2 regions of the Streptomyces sp. NPDC088923 genome follow, and region 1 is predicted to be linked to the other one. Evidence: riboswitches for the same ligand, from Rfam matches in the RefSeq annotation. Region 1 holds a riboswitch; the other holds the start of a gene.
What was found. A riboswitch is a leader RNA that binds a small molecule or an ion and turns the genes downstream of it on or off. The one in region 1 is predicted to bind S-adenosylmethionine.

Region 1 (5,440 bases):
TGTCGCCGAGCATGGCCTTGCGGCGGTCGCCGAAGCCGGGGGCCTTGACCGCGACGGACTTGAAGGTGCCGCGGATCTTGTTGACGACCAGGGTGGAGAGCGCCTCGCCCTCGACGTCCTCGGCGATGATCAGCAGCGGCTTGCCGGACTGCATGACCTTCTCCAGCAGCGGAAGGAGGTCCTTCACGTTGCTGATCTTGGAGTTCGCGATGAGGATGTACGGGTCGTCGAGCGACGACTCCATGCGCTCCATGTCGGTGGCGAAGTACGCCGAGATGTAGCCCTTGTCGAAGCGCATACCCTCGGTGAGTTCCAGCTCCAGACCGAAGGTCTGGGACTCCTCGACGGTGATGACGCCTTCCTTGCCCACCTTGTCCATGGCCTCGGCGATGAGCTCGCCGATCTGGGTGTCGGCGGCGGAGATGGAGGCGGTGGAGGCGATCTGCTCCTTGGTCTCCACGTCCTTGGCCTGCTCCAGGAGCGCGCCCGAGACGGCCTCGACGGCCTGCTCGATGCCGCGCTTCAGGGCCATCGGGTTGGCGCCGGCGGCCACGTTGCGCAGGCCCTCGCGGACCAGGGCCTGGGCCAGGACGGTCGCGGTCGTCGTGCCGTCACCGGCGACGTCGTCCGTCTTCTTCGCGACCTCCTTGACCAGCTCGGCGCCGATCTTCTCGTACGGGTCCTCCAGCTCGATCTCCTTGGCGATGGAGACACCATCGTTGGTGATCGTGGGGGCGCCCCACTTCTTCTCCAGGACGACGTTGCGGCCCTTGGGACCGAGGGTCACCTTGACGGCGTCGGCGAGCTGGTTCATACCGCGCTCAAGGCCGCGCCGCGCCTCCTCGTCGAACGCGATGATCTTGGCCATGTGAAGTGGTCCTCCCAGGACACGGGGTGGGCTGAGGGACCGTGTGGCGCCCGCGACGGACGGCCTGGGACCCGCGCCGAATTCCTTGCCACGGCGGGGCCGCCGGGCCTCACCGACCCGGTCTCTCTGTCACTCTCACCATCAGAGTGCTAACGCTAATGATTAGCACTCTGCCCCATCGAGTGCAAGCCACTTGAGTGCGCCTTACCCGACCCGGGGCCGACCCATGCCACCCGTGCGTGTAAGCGCGCGGGCGCGGCGGCCCCGGACGCCGGCCCGTCCGGGGCCGCCGCGCCCGCCGCGCGTACGCGCACACGCGGCGAGGGCCCGCCCCCGCTCTCCGGGTGCGGGCCCTCGCCCGTGCTCGTCATGTCGTGTCGTACGCGGCCGCGGGGCCCCGTACCGGTCGGAGCGCTGTTCAGGCGGCAGCGCGGACCATGTCCGCCTGCGGGCCCTTCTGGCCCTGCGAGATCTCGAACTCGACCCGCTGACCCTCCTCCAGGGTGCGGTAACCGTCCATCTGGATCGCGCTGTAGTGGACGAATACATCCGCACCACCGTCGACCGCGATGAAGCCGTAGCCCTTCTCCGCGTTGAACCACTTGACGGTGCCCTGAGCCATGCCTAACTCCCCTATTACTGGCCCTTGCACAGGAACGCACTTCGCGCACCCGGGTCAGACCTCACCCCCGCGGGAATCTTGGGGGGCGTGCGCCGGAACGCGTCGACCGCCGCTGAATGTATCTGCCCAACTGCCGTCCGCAACAGGTCAGTCGGACGAGAAATCGGCTCGGCCCGCATCCTGACATGGCCGGAGAATTCACGGGAGTTCAGGACACGTCGGGCCCGGCAAAAGGAACGCAAAGCCGCAAATGGGCGGCACGGAAAGCGGAATTGATTCCCAGGTTTCCGACAGGTGCGCGTGCGGCGTCGGGGATTCCTGGAGCCGCCGTGAAGAAAGGGGCGAAGCAATACCCCGACTCTACTCCTGCGAATCCCATGGAATTGCCCCCTCCGCTTGTGGTGCGGAGGGGGCAGGGGTGAAGCGAGGGGTACGGGCGAGGCGGGGACCGTCCGGCGCGGGGCTCAGCAGCCGCCGGCGACCGCCGGGATGATCGAGATGCCCGTGCCGTCCGGGGTGGCGGTGTCGAGGCCCTGCTCGAAGCGGATGTCGTCGTCGTTGACGTAGAGGTTGACGAAGCGGCGGAGCTTGCCGTCGTCGTCGAGGACGCGGGCAGAGATGCCGGTGTGGTTGCGCTCCAGGTCGGCGAGGACCTCGGCGACGGTCGCGCCCTCGGCGGGGACCTCGGCCTGGCCGCCGGTGTAGGTGCGCAGGATGGTCGGGATACGAACGGAAACGCTCATGGCGTGGCCTTTCTCGGGCAGCGCGGAAAGTTGGGGGGACGGGCTCGGCCGGGGCTCAGCGGAGCCCGGCCGGGCTCAGCCCGCGAGACCGGCGGCGCGGAAGGCGTCCAGGTCGGGGCGGATGGTCGCGGTGGGCCCGGTGGTCGGGGCGACCGCGTCCAGGGTCTTGAGGCCGTCGCCGGTGTTGAGGACGACGGTGGTCAGGGCGGGGTCGAGCTGCCCGTTCTCGATGAGCTTGCGCGTGACACCGACCGTGACGCCGCCCGCCGTCTCGGCGAAGATGCCCTCGGTGCGCGCGAGGAGCTTGATCGCGTCCACGACCTGCTCGTCGTCCACGTCCTCGACGGCGCCGCCCGTGCGGCGGGCGATGTCGAGCACGTAGGGGCCGTCGGCCGGGTTGCCGATCGCGAGGGACTTCGCGATCGTCTTCGGCTTCTGCGGGCGTACGACGTCGTGCCCGGCCTTGTACGCGGTCGAGACCGGCGAGCAGCCCTCGGCCTGCGCGCCGAAGATCCGGTACGGCTTGTCCGCGACGAGACCGAGCCTGATCAGTTCCTTCAGACCCTTGTCGATCTTCGTCAGCTGCGAGCCGGAGGCGACCGGGATGACGATCTGGTCGGGGATCTCCCAGCCGAGCTGTTCACAGATCTCGTACGCCAGCGTCTTCGAGCCCTCGCCGTAGTACGGGCGCAGGTTGACGTTGACGAAGCCCCAGCCCTCGCCGAGCGGGTCGCCGATCAGCTCGGAGCAGAAGCGGTTCACGTCGTCGTACGTGCCCTCGATGCCGACGAGCTCGCCGCCGTAGACCGCGGCCATGACGACCTTGCCCTGCTCCAGGTCGTGCGGGATGAAGACGCAGGAGCGGAAGCCGGCGCGGGCGGCGGCGGCGCCGACGGCCCCCGCGAGGTTGCCCGTCGAGGAGCAGGACAGGGTCGTGAAGCCGAAGGCGCGCGCGGCCTCGACGGCGATCGCGACGACGCGGTCCTTGAAGGAGTGCGTGGGGTTCCCGGAGTCGTCCTTGACGTAGAGGCCGCCGGTGACGCCGAGTTCCTTCGCGAGCCGGTCCGCCTTCACGAGTTGCGTGAGTCCGGGGTTGGTGTTGGGGTGGCTCGCCACGTCGGCGGGCACGGGCAGCAACGGTGCGTAACGCCAGATGTTCTTGGGGCCGGCCTCGATCGCGCGGCGCAGTTCCTCGACGTCGCCGGACGGCAGCTCGTAGGCGACCTCAAGGGGGCCGAAGCAGCTTTCGCAGGCGAAGACCGGGCCGAGCGGGAAGCGCTCGCCGCACTCGCGACAGGAGAGCGCGACGGCGGGGCCGAGGTCGACGGCGGAGGTGGTGTTCTGCGGGGTTTCGGCGGCTTGCACAGCCATGGGGAGGCCCTTTCTCCTCATCTTCCCCGCGGCGCATCTCGCCGCGAGACGGAATTGGCACCTTCCCGAGCCAGGGCCTTCGGTGGCGGTATCGGTGAACCGCGCGGAGACTGGCTGGAGGGTTGCCGGGGCTTCAACGGGCCGTATCCCTCTGCCCCTCTGGATGAGCGTTGTGGCACCCGGGCTTCGGGCCCGGGGCGTTTGTGACACAAGGTGACAGCGCACCCCGACATGGGATGGTCACCCGCGTTGTTCAAGACTGTAACCGAAGCCCTGGATCGTGGAGCGAGCCGTCCGCACGCCGAGATGAAGATCTCATCGGCGCCCTCCGCAAGGGGCGGCAGTCGAAGGGCCTCGCACCGGGTCCGTACGCACGAGGGGACAGACGCCGTGATCGAAGAGGTGGAACGCTGGCTGGAGCATCGCTCCTGGACCGCGAACGACTGGCCCGTGGAACGGCTCGCCGCGCTCAAACGCGCCACGGGGGCCTCGGTGGCCGTCGTCCTTCCGGCACTGAACGAGGAGGCGACCGTCGGCGCGATCGTCGACGTCATCCGGCGTGAACTCGTCGAAGCCGTCCCTCTCGTCGACGAACTCGTCGTCCTCGACTCGGGCTCCACGGACCGCACCGCCGAGGTCGCGCGCGCGGCCGGGGCGCGGGTCGTGCACCGGGACGCGGTGCTGCCGCGGCTGCCCGCCGTGCCGGGCAAGGGCGAGGTGCTGTGGCGCTCGCTGCTCGCGACCGACAGTGAGCTGATCTGTTTCGTCGACGCGGACCTCAAGGACTTCCGGTCCGCCTTCGTGACCGGCATCCTCGGCCCGCTCCTCGCCGAGCGGGACGTGCATCTCGTGAAGGCGATGTACGACCGTCCGCTCGGCTCCGAGCCCGGCCAGGGCGGCCGGGTCACCGAACTCATGGCGCGCCCGCTGCTCAACATGCACTGGCCGCGGCTCTCGGGTTTCGTGCAGCCGCTGGGCGGCGAGTACGCGGGGCGGCGCTCGCTCCTCGAACAGCTGCCGTTCCCCGTGGGGTACGGGGTCGAGCTGGGTCTCCTCGTGGACGCGCTGCACACGGTGGGGCTCGACGCGCTCGCGCAGGTGGACGTCGGGGTGCGGGTGCACCGCCACCAGGACGGGCAGGCGCTGGGCCGCATGGCGGCGACGATCTACCGCACGGCGCAGGTACGGCTCGCGCGCGGCCATCTCGTACGCCCCGAGCTGACCCAGTTCGACCGCCTGCCCGAGGGCGGTTTCGCGGCGCACACGCATCCCGTGGACACGGAGGAGCGGCCGCCGATGCGGGAGATCCCGGAGTACACGGAGCGGAGGGAGGCGGCCTGAGGGGGGCACGGGGCGGGGCGTTGGCGGCGCGTGGGGGCGGGGCGCGGGTGCGTCCGTCGGCCGTCGTCCCGCGGGGGGCGCGGCAGAACATGGCAGTTGGGGGCGGATGCCGAGTCCCGCACAGTTCGCACGTTTGAGCCCATGATCCCGAGGCGAGGAATGCACCATGCCTACTGACGACCCCACCCGCCCCACCGGCACCGGCACCGGTGCCGCCGTCCTCCTCGCCTCCAACCGCGGCCCCGTCTCGTACGCGTTCGGCGCGCACGGCGAGCTGAGGGCCAAGCGCGGCGGCGGGGGGCTCGTCTCGGGGCTCTCGGCGATCGGGCCCGAGGTCGACGCGGTGTGGGTGTGCGCGGCGCTGAGCGACGCGGACCGCGAGGCGGCCCGGCGCTCGGGCGCGGAGCTGGACCCGGCGGACACGGGCGGGCGCCGTGTCCACATGCTCGGGATCGATCCGCGCACGCAGCACGAGGCGTACAACGACATCGCCAA
Region 2 (5,440 bases), on a different contig from region 1:
CGGGCCCGAGGTAGCGCGCGGGGCCCGTCTCGTAGAGGAGCTGGGCTGTGACCGTGCCCGTCGTGACGGCGCCGCCCGTGCCGGGGTGCTTGGTGAGGACCGCGCTGCCGTCGGCGGCGATCTCGGCGAGCGGGAAGCCGGGGCGGCGTACGTCGTGGGCGGTGAAGTCGCTGTAGTTGCCGCCCGTGACCTGGGCGCCGCACTCCAGGAGGTGCCCCGCGACGACGGCGCCCGCGAGACGGTCGTGGTCGGTCGGCTCCCAGCCGAAGTGCGCGGCGGCGGCACCGCTGACCAGGGCCGCGTCGGTGACGCGCCCGGTCACGACGAGTTGGGCGCCCGCGCGCAGGCACGCGGTGATGCCGTGGCCGCCGAGGTAGGCGTTGGCGGTGAGCACGCCCTCGCCCCAGCTCTCGCGGCCGGACGCCTCGGGGTGGGCGAGGAGGTCGTCCCCGCTCACGTACGCGACGGGTATGTCGAGCCCCTCGCGGCGCACGAGCCGCCGCAGTTCCCCGGCCAGTCCCGCCGGGTTGAGGCCGCCCGCGTTGGTGACGACGCGGACGCCGCGTTCGGCGACGAGGTGGAGGCACTCGGCGAGCTGGCGCGGGAAGGTGCAGACGTACCCGGCCGCGGGGTCCTTGAGCCGGTCGCGGCCGAGGATGAGCATCGTCAGCTCGGCGAGGTAGTCCCCGGTGAGCACGTCGAGCGGCCCGTCCGAGAGCATCTCACGCACGGCGGAGAAACGGTCCCCGTAGAAGCCGGAGGCGTTGCCGACACGGAGCGGGGCGAGTGGGGCGGAGGGGGTCAACGCGGTTACTCCTCACCGGGGTTGGTGCGGCGTGGGGGCGTCGCACGGTGCAGCATCACAGCGCGGGAGAAAACAAGCAAGCGTGCTTGCATGATTTTTCCGGGCCCGGCACGGCGGAATACCGGTTGCCCCGGGCGGTCCCCGCGCCCAAGGATCGGCGGGTTCGCCCCTTTCCCGACCCCGGAGCCGCACCGTGGACCTCCTCGCCGCTCTCCCCCTGCGCACCCCCCGCCTGACGCTGCGCCCCTTCACGCCAAAGGACACCGACGCGATGCACGCGTACCAGCGCCTGCCCGAGGTCGCCCGCTACCTGTACCGCCCGCCCCGCACGCGCGCCGAGTGCGAGGCGGTGATCGCCGTGCCGCCCGCGTGGGAGAAGGAGGGCGACCGGGTCCTCCTCGCGGTGTGCCCCACGCCGCCCGCGCCCGGCGTGCCCGCGCTCGCCGGCGAGGTGAGCGTGAACCTGCGCGATCCGCGCGCCCGCCAGGCGGAGATCGGGTGGTCCCTGCACCCGGGGGCGGTGGGCCGCGGCTACGCGACCGAGGCGGCCCGCGCCCTCGCCCACCTCGCCTTCACCCTCGGCGCCCACCGCCTCTACGCCCGCGTGGACGCCGAGAACACCGCGTCCTTCCGCGTCTGCGAACGCCTCGGCATGCGCCGCGAGGCCCACTTGGTGGAGAACGACCTGTGGGAGGGGCGATGGGGCGACGAGTTCGTGTACGGGCTGCTGGCGCGGGAGTTCGGTGGCTGAGGGGCGTCGGTCGCCTCCGGATGGACACCGTCTTGACGGTCCGTCGCGGTGCCCCGACACTGGGGGAGACGGTCACGATCGTCAGCGCCCGCGCGGCTCGTCCCGCGCGCGGTTCATCGGCCCCGGCCCGCTGACAGGCAACCCTTCGACCGCGATGGGGTGCCCCGGGTGACGACCTGGTCCCGCCATGGCGGCGGGACAAGCGCGGCCCCGGTGGGGTGGCTGGGGAGGGGTGGGTGTCATGTCCGGAGCTCTCGCCCCGCACGGTACCGACCGTTCTCCTTCACCGGTGTGCCCCCGGCGCCGCACCCTCACCCGCAGGCTCCACATCGACCTGCTGCGCGTGTGCGGGGCGACAGGCCGACCGGTCCGCTGACGCCCCTCGGTCCTTCGCGATCCCGGCGCTCCGTGCGTCCCCTGTGCCGCGCCCTGCTCCCCTCTCTTCTTCTGGGAGAACCATGTCCAAAACCCTTGCCCCCTCCTCGCCCGACCTTCCTCTCTGTACCCCCGCGACCGCGCGGCCCGGCAGTGGTCTGCCGCGTGTGCGCGAAGCGGTCGAACCTGTCGTGCGGGAGCGCATCGGCGTCGCGGGCGGGCACGGCTTCTACCCGGCCCCGCACCGGTACGCGCTGTACCTGACGCCCCGGCGCGCCGACGCGCTGCGCGTCGCGGTGACGGTGCGGCTGCTCGGTCTCGCCGAGACCCTCGCCCTCGTCCCGCTCGAAGGCCCCGGCTCGCCCGCGTACGAGAGCCTGCGCCGCTCCTACGAGGCCACGCGCCGGCACTACGCGGGAGCGCTCACCGTGCCCGCCCTGTGCGACCGCTGGACCGGGCGCGTCGTCAGCAACCACACGCCCGACATCCTGCGCGACCTGCACGGCCGCTTCGGCCCCGGCGAGTCGGCCGAGTGCGGGGCGTGCGCGCTGCGCCCCGCCGCGCTCGGCACCGAGACCGACCGGCTCGAAGCGGCGTGGGACTTCACGGGCGCCGCGCCGGGCACGGCGCCGCTCGACGTCGTCGCGGCGCGGCTGCGGCGCGCGCCGTACGTCCTCGGGGAGCGGCTGACGGCGGCGGACGTCGACGCGTGGTCGGCGCTCGTGGCGCTCGGCGCGCTGCCCCGGACAGGCGGCGCGCCGCACCAGGCGCTCGCCACGCACTCCGGGCGCGAGGTGCTCACCGCCTGGGCGCGCGGCCTCGCGGAGCGCCCGGCGTTCAAGGGAGCGTTGGCGCGGGAGTACGGGGCGAGGTGACCGGAACGGGCGGGCGGGGCCTTGCGCGCCGCTCGCCCGGCACCGTTCACGCCACCCCCGCTCCCCTCCGCTCGGTCACCAGCGCGGCGAAGCGGTGGGCGAGGGTGCGCCAGGCGGCCTCGGCCTCGGGGGCCTCGCGCAGGGCGTGGGCGTGGAGGTGCGCGGGGTCGGGCGCGCCGTGGCGGGCGAGGCGCTCCGGGTTCCAGCGCGTGATGCGCGCGGCGCGCGCCTCGGGGTGGAACTGGACGCCCCAGGCCGCGGCGCCGACGCGGAAGCCCTGGTACGGGCAGTCGGCGCTGCTCGCGAGCCACCGCGCGCCCGGCGGCAGCGCCGTGATGGCGTCGACGTGGTTCTCGATCGCGGGCGGGTGCGGGGGCAGCCCGTGGAAGAGCGGGTCGTCGGCCGCCTCGGGGCGCAAGGTGAGCCGGACGCTGCCGAACTCGGGCGTCCCGTGCTCCCCGCGCACCTCTCCCCCGGCGACGTGGGCCAGGAGTTGCCCGCCGAGGCAGATCCCGAAGTAGGGGACGCCCGCGTCGAGCGCCTGCCGGGCGAGTTCGCGGGTCCCCGCGAGCCAGGGGGCGCGGGCGTCGTCGTCGGGGAGGTAGGCGCCGCCGAGGACGAGCAGCCCGTCGTGGGCGACCCGTTCCGGCAGCGGCTCGCCCTCCCAGGCCCGTACGGCATCGAGCCGCACCCCGCCTTCAGCGAGCCACTGCTCCCAGTTCCCCGCCCCGTCCCCGTCGTTGTTGCGCACCACGAGCACCCGGGGCACGCCCGCCCCGCCGCCGTCACCGTTGTCCTGCCGCTCTTCGGTCGCCACCTGCGGTCTCCGTCCCTGTCGGCTGTGCGGGTCGGACCCGAGCCTAGGCACACACGAAGGGCCGGGATGCGAGCCGCCGCGACCGCGTGGCCGGTACGGCTTCATGGTGCGCACATGTCCCCTCCTCCCGTACGGAGTCGGCTCAGCCCCTCGCCTCCCCCGCCAGCGCCGCCGCGTCCCCCGCCGTCGCGGCACGCGGCGCTTCCGACGGGCTGTCCACCTCGCCCCAGATCATCTTCTCGGGGACGCGGGCCGCGCGGTCGCCGCGGGCCAGGGCCCCGTAGAGGACCGCCGGGATGACCAGGCCGATGATCCAGGAGATGTCGGCGCCGCCGAGCGGGCCGACGAGCGGGCCCGTGTAGAACTCGGTCGAGATGAAGGGGAGCTGGATGAGGATGCCGACGACGTAGGTGATGATCGCGCGCCAGCGCCAGCCGCCGTAGCGGCCGTTCGGGTCGGAGAGCGCCGGGAGGTCGTACCGCTCCCTGGCGATGACGTAGTAGTCGACGAGGTTGATCGCGCTCCACGGCGTGAAGAAGATCAGCAGGAAGAGCAGGAACGTCGAGAACGAGTCCAGGAAGTTGCCGCGTCCGAGGAGCGCGACGATCGTCCCGGCGAGCATGATCGCGAGGACGTACCCGGCGCGGCCCCGCTGGCTGAGGGTGCGCTGGGCGCGGAAGCCGGTCACGCCGGTGAGGACGGACATGAATCCGCCGTACGTGTTCAGCACGTTGATGGTGAGCTTGCCGAGCGCGATCACGAAGTAGAGGACGGAGGCGATGATCCCCGTGCCGCCGAGCCCGACCACGTAGCCGACCTCGTCGCCCGCGATGGCGCCCGCCGAGGCCGCCGCGGCGAGCGCGCCGAAGGCCATCGACCACTGCGAGCCGAGCACCGTGCCGCCGAGCGTGCACCAGAAGGTGGCGCGCGGCGAGGTGTCGCGCGGCAGGTAGCGGGAGTAGTCGGCGACGTAGGGGCCGAAGGCGAGCTGCCAGGAGGCGGAGAGCGAGATCGCGAGGAGGAAGGCGGGGAGGTGGAAGGAGTGGTCCCCGAGGAGGTCGCCGAGCGAGGCGCGCTGGAGAAGGCGGATGCCGAGGTAGATGAAGGCGAGGGCGCCGACCACGCTCGCGATCCGGCCGAGGCGGTGGATCACGCGGTAGCCGATGACGGCGGTGAGCGCGGTGGCGAGCGCGAAGACGACGATGCCCGTGACGTCGCCGAGGTGGGTGAGGTGGCCCACGGCCTGCCCCGCGAGGACGGTGCCGCTGGCGAAGAAGCCGACGTACATCACGACGACGCACACGAGCGGCACGATCGCCCCGTAGACGCCGAACTGCGCGCGGCTGGAGATCATCTGCGGCAGTCCGAGGCGCGGTCCCTGCGCGGAGTGCAGGGCCATGACGGCGCCGCCGAGGAGGTTGCCGAGCAGCAGGCCGATGAGCGACCAGAAGGCGTCGGCGCCGAGGACGACTGCGAGCGCGCCCGTGACGACGGCGGTGATCTGGAGGTTGGCGCCGAACCACAGCGTGAACTGGCTGAAGGGGCGGCCGTGCCGCTCGGCGTCGGGGACGGCCTCGATGGAACGGCGTTCGACGAGGCCGCCTCCGGGTTCGGGGGCGGACGGCGGGGTGGTGCCGGTGGAACGGGGAGCTGACATGAGCGGGCTCCTGTGACGGTCGGCGCGAGGGCGTGACGCTGAGTAGATGCGCGACACGGGATAAATATTTCCATTCAGGCTATGGATTGTTGAATGGATGTCAATACTCCGGCTCTTTTCCGTCACTATGTAAGACGTGTCAGCCCTGCTCACCGACCTC

Region 2: another riboswitch for S-adenosylmethionine. It lies ahead of ACIP4O_RS23955 (cell envelope biogenesis protein OmpA); the one in region 1 lies ahead of thrC (threonine synthase).

Annotation. Positions count from the first base shown of each region.
Region 1 covers NZ_JBIVIO010000001.1:566,693-572,132, reverse strand. Annotated here, with positions in the region: gene groL (chaperonin GroEL) at 1-868, opposite strand, end outside; gene ACIP4O_RS02770 (cold-shock protein) at 1,287-1,490, opposite strand; gene ACIP4O_RS02765 (MoaD/ThiS family protein) at 1,955-2,233, opposite strand; gene thrC (threonine synthase) at 2,309-3,604, opposite strand; SAM riboswitch class I at 3,619-3,774, opposite strand; gene ACIP4O_RS02755 (glucosyl-3-phosphoglycerate synthase) at 3,995-4,945, shown strand; gene ACIP4O_RS02750 (trehalose-6-phosphate synthase) at 5,112-5,440, shown strand, end outside.
Region 2 covers NZ_JBIVIO010000007.1:35,066-40,505, forward strand. Annotated here, with positions in the region: gene ACIP4O_RS23945 (acyclic terpene utilization AtuA family protein) at 1-805, opposite strand, end outside; gene ACIP4O_RS23950 (GNAT family N-acetyltransferase) at 999-1,556, shown strand; SAM riboswitch class IV at 1,627-1,767, shown strand; gene ACIP4O_RS23955 (cell envelope biogenesis protein OmpA) at 2,099-2,806, shown strand; gene ACIP4O_RS23960 (type 1 glutamine amidotransferase) at 2,853-3,623, opposite strand; gene ACIP4O_RS23965 (purine-cytosine permease family protein) at 3,766-5,280, opposite strand; gene ACIP4O_RS23970 (PucR family transcriptional regulator) at 5,417-5,440, shown strand, end outside.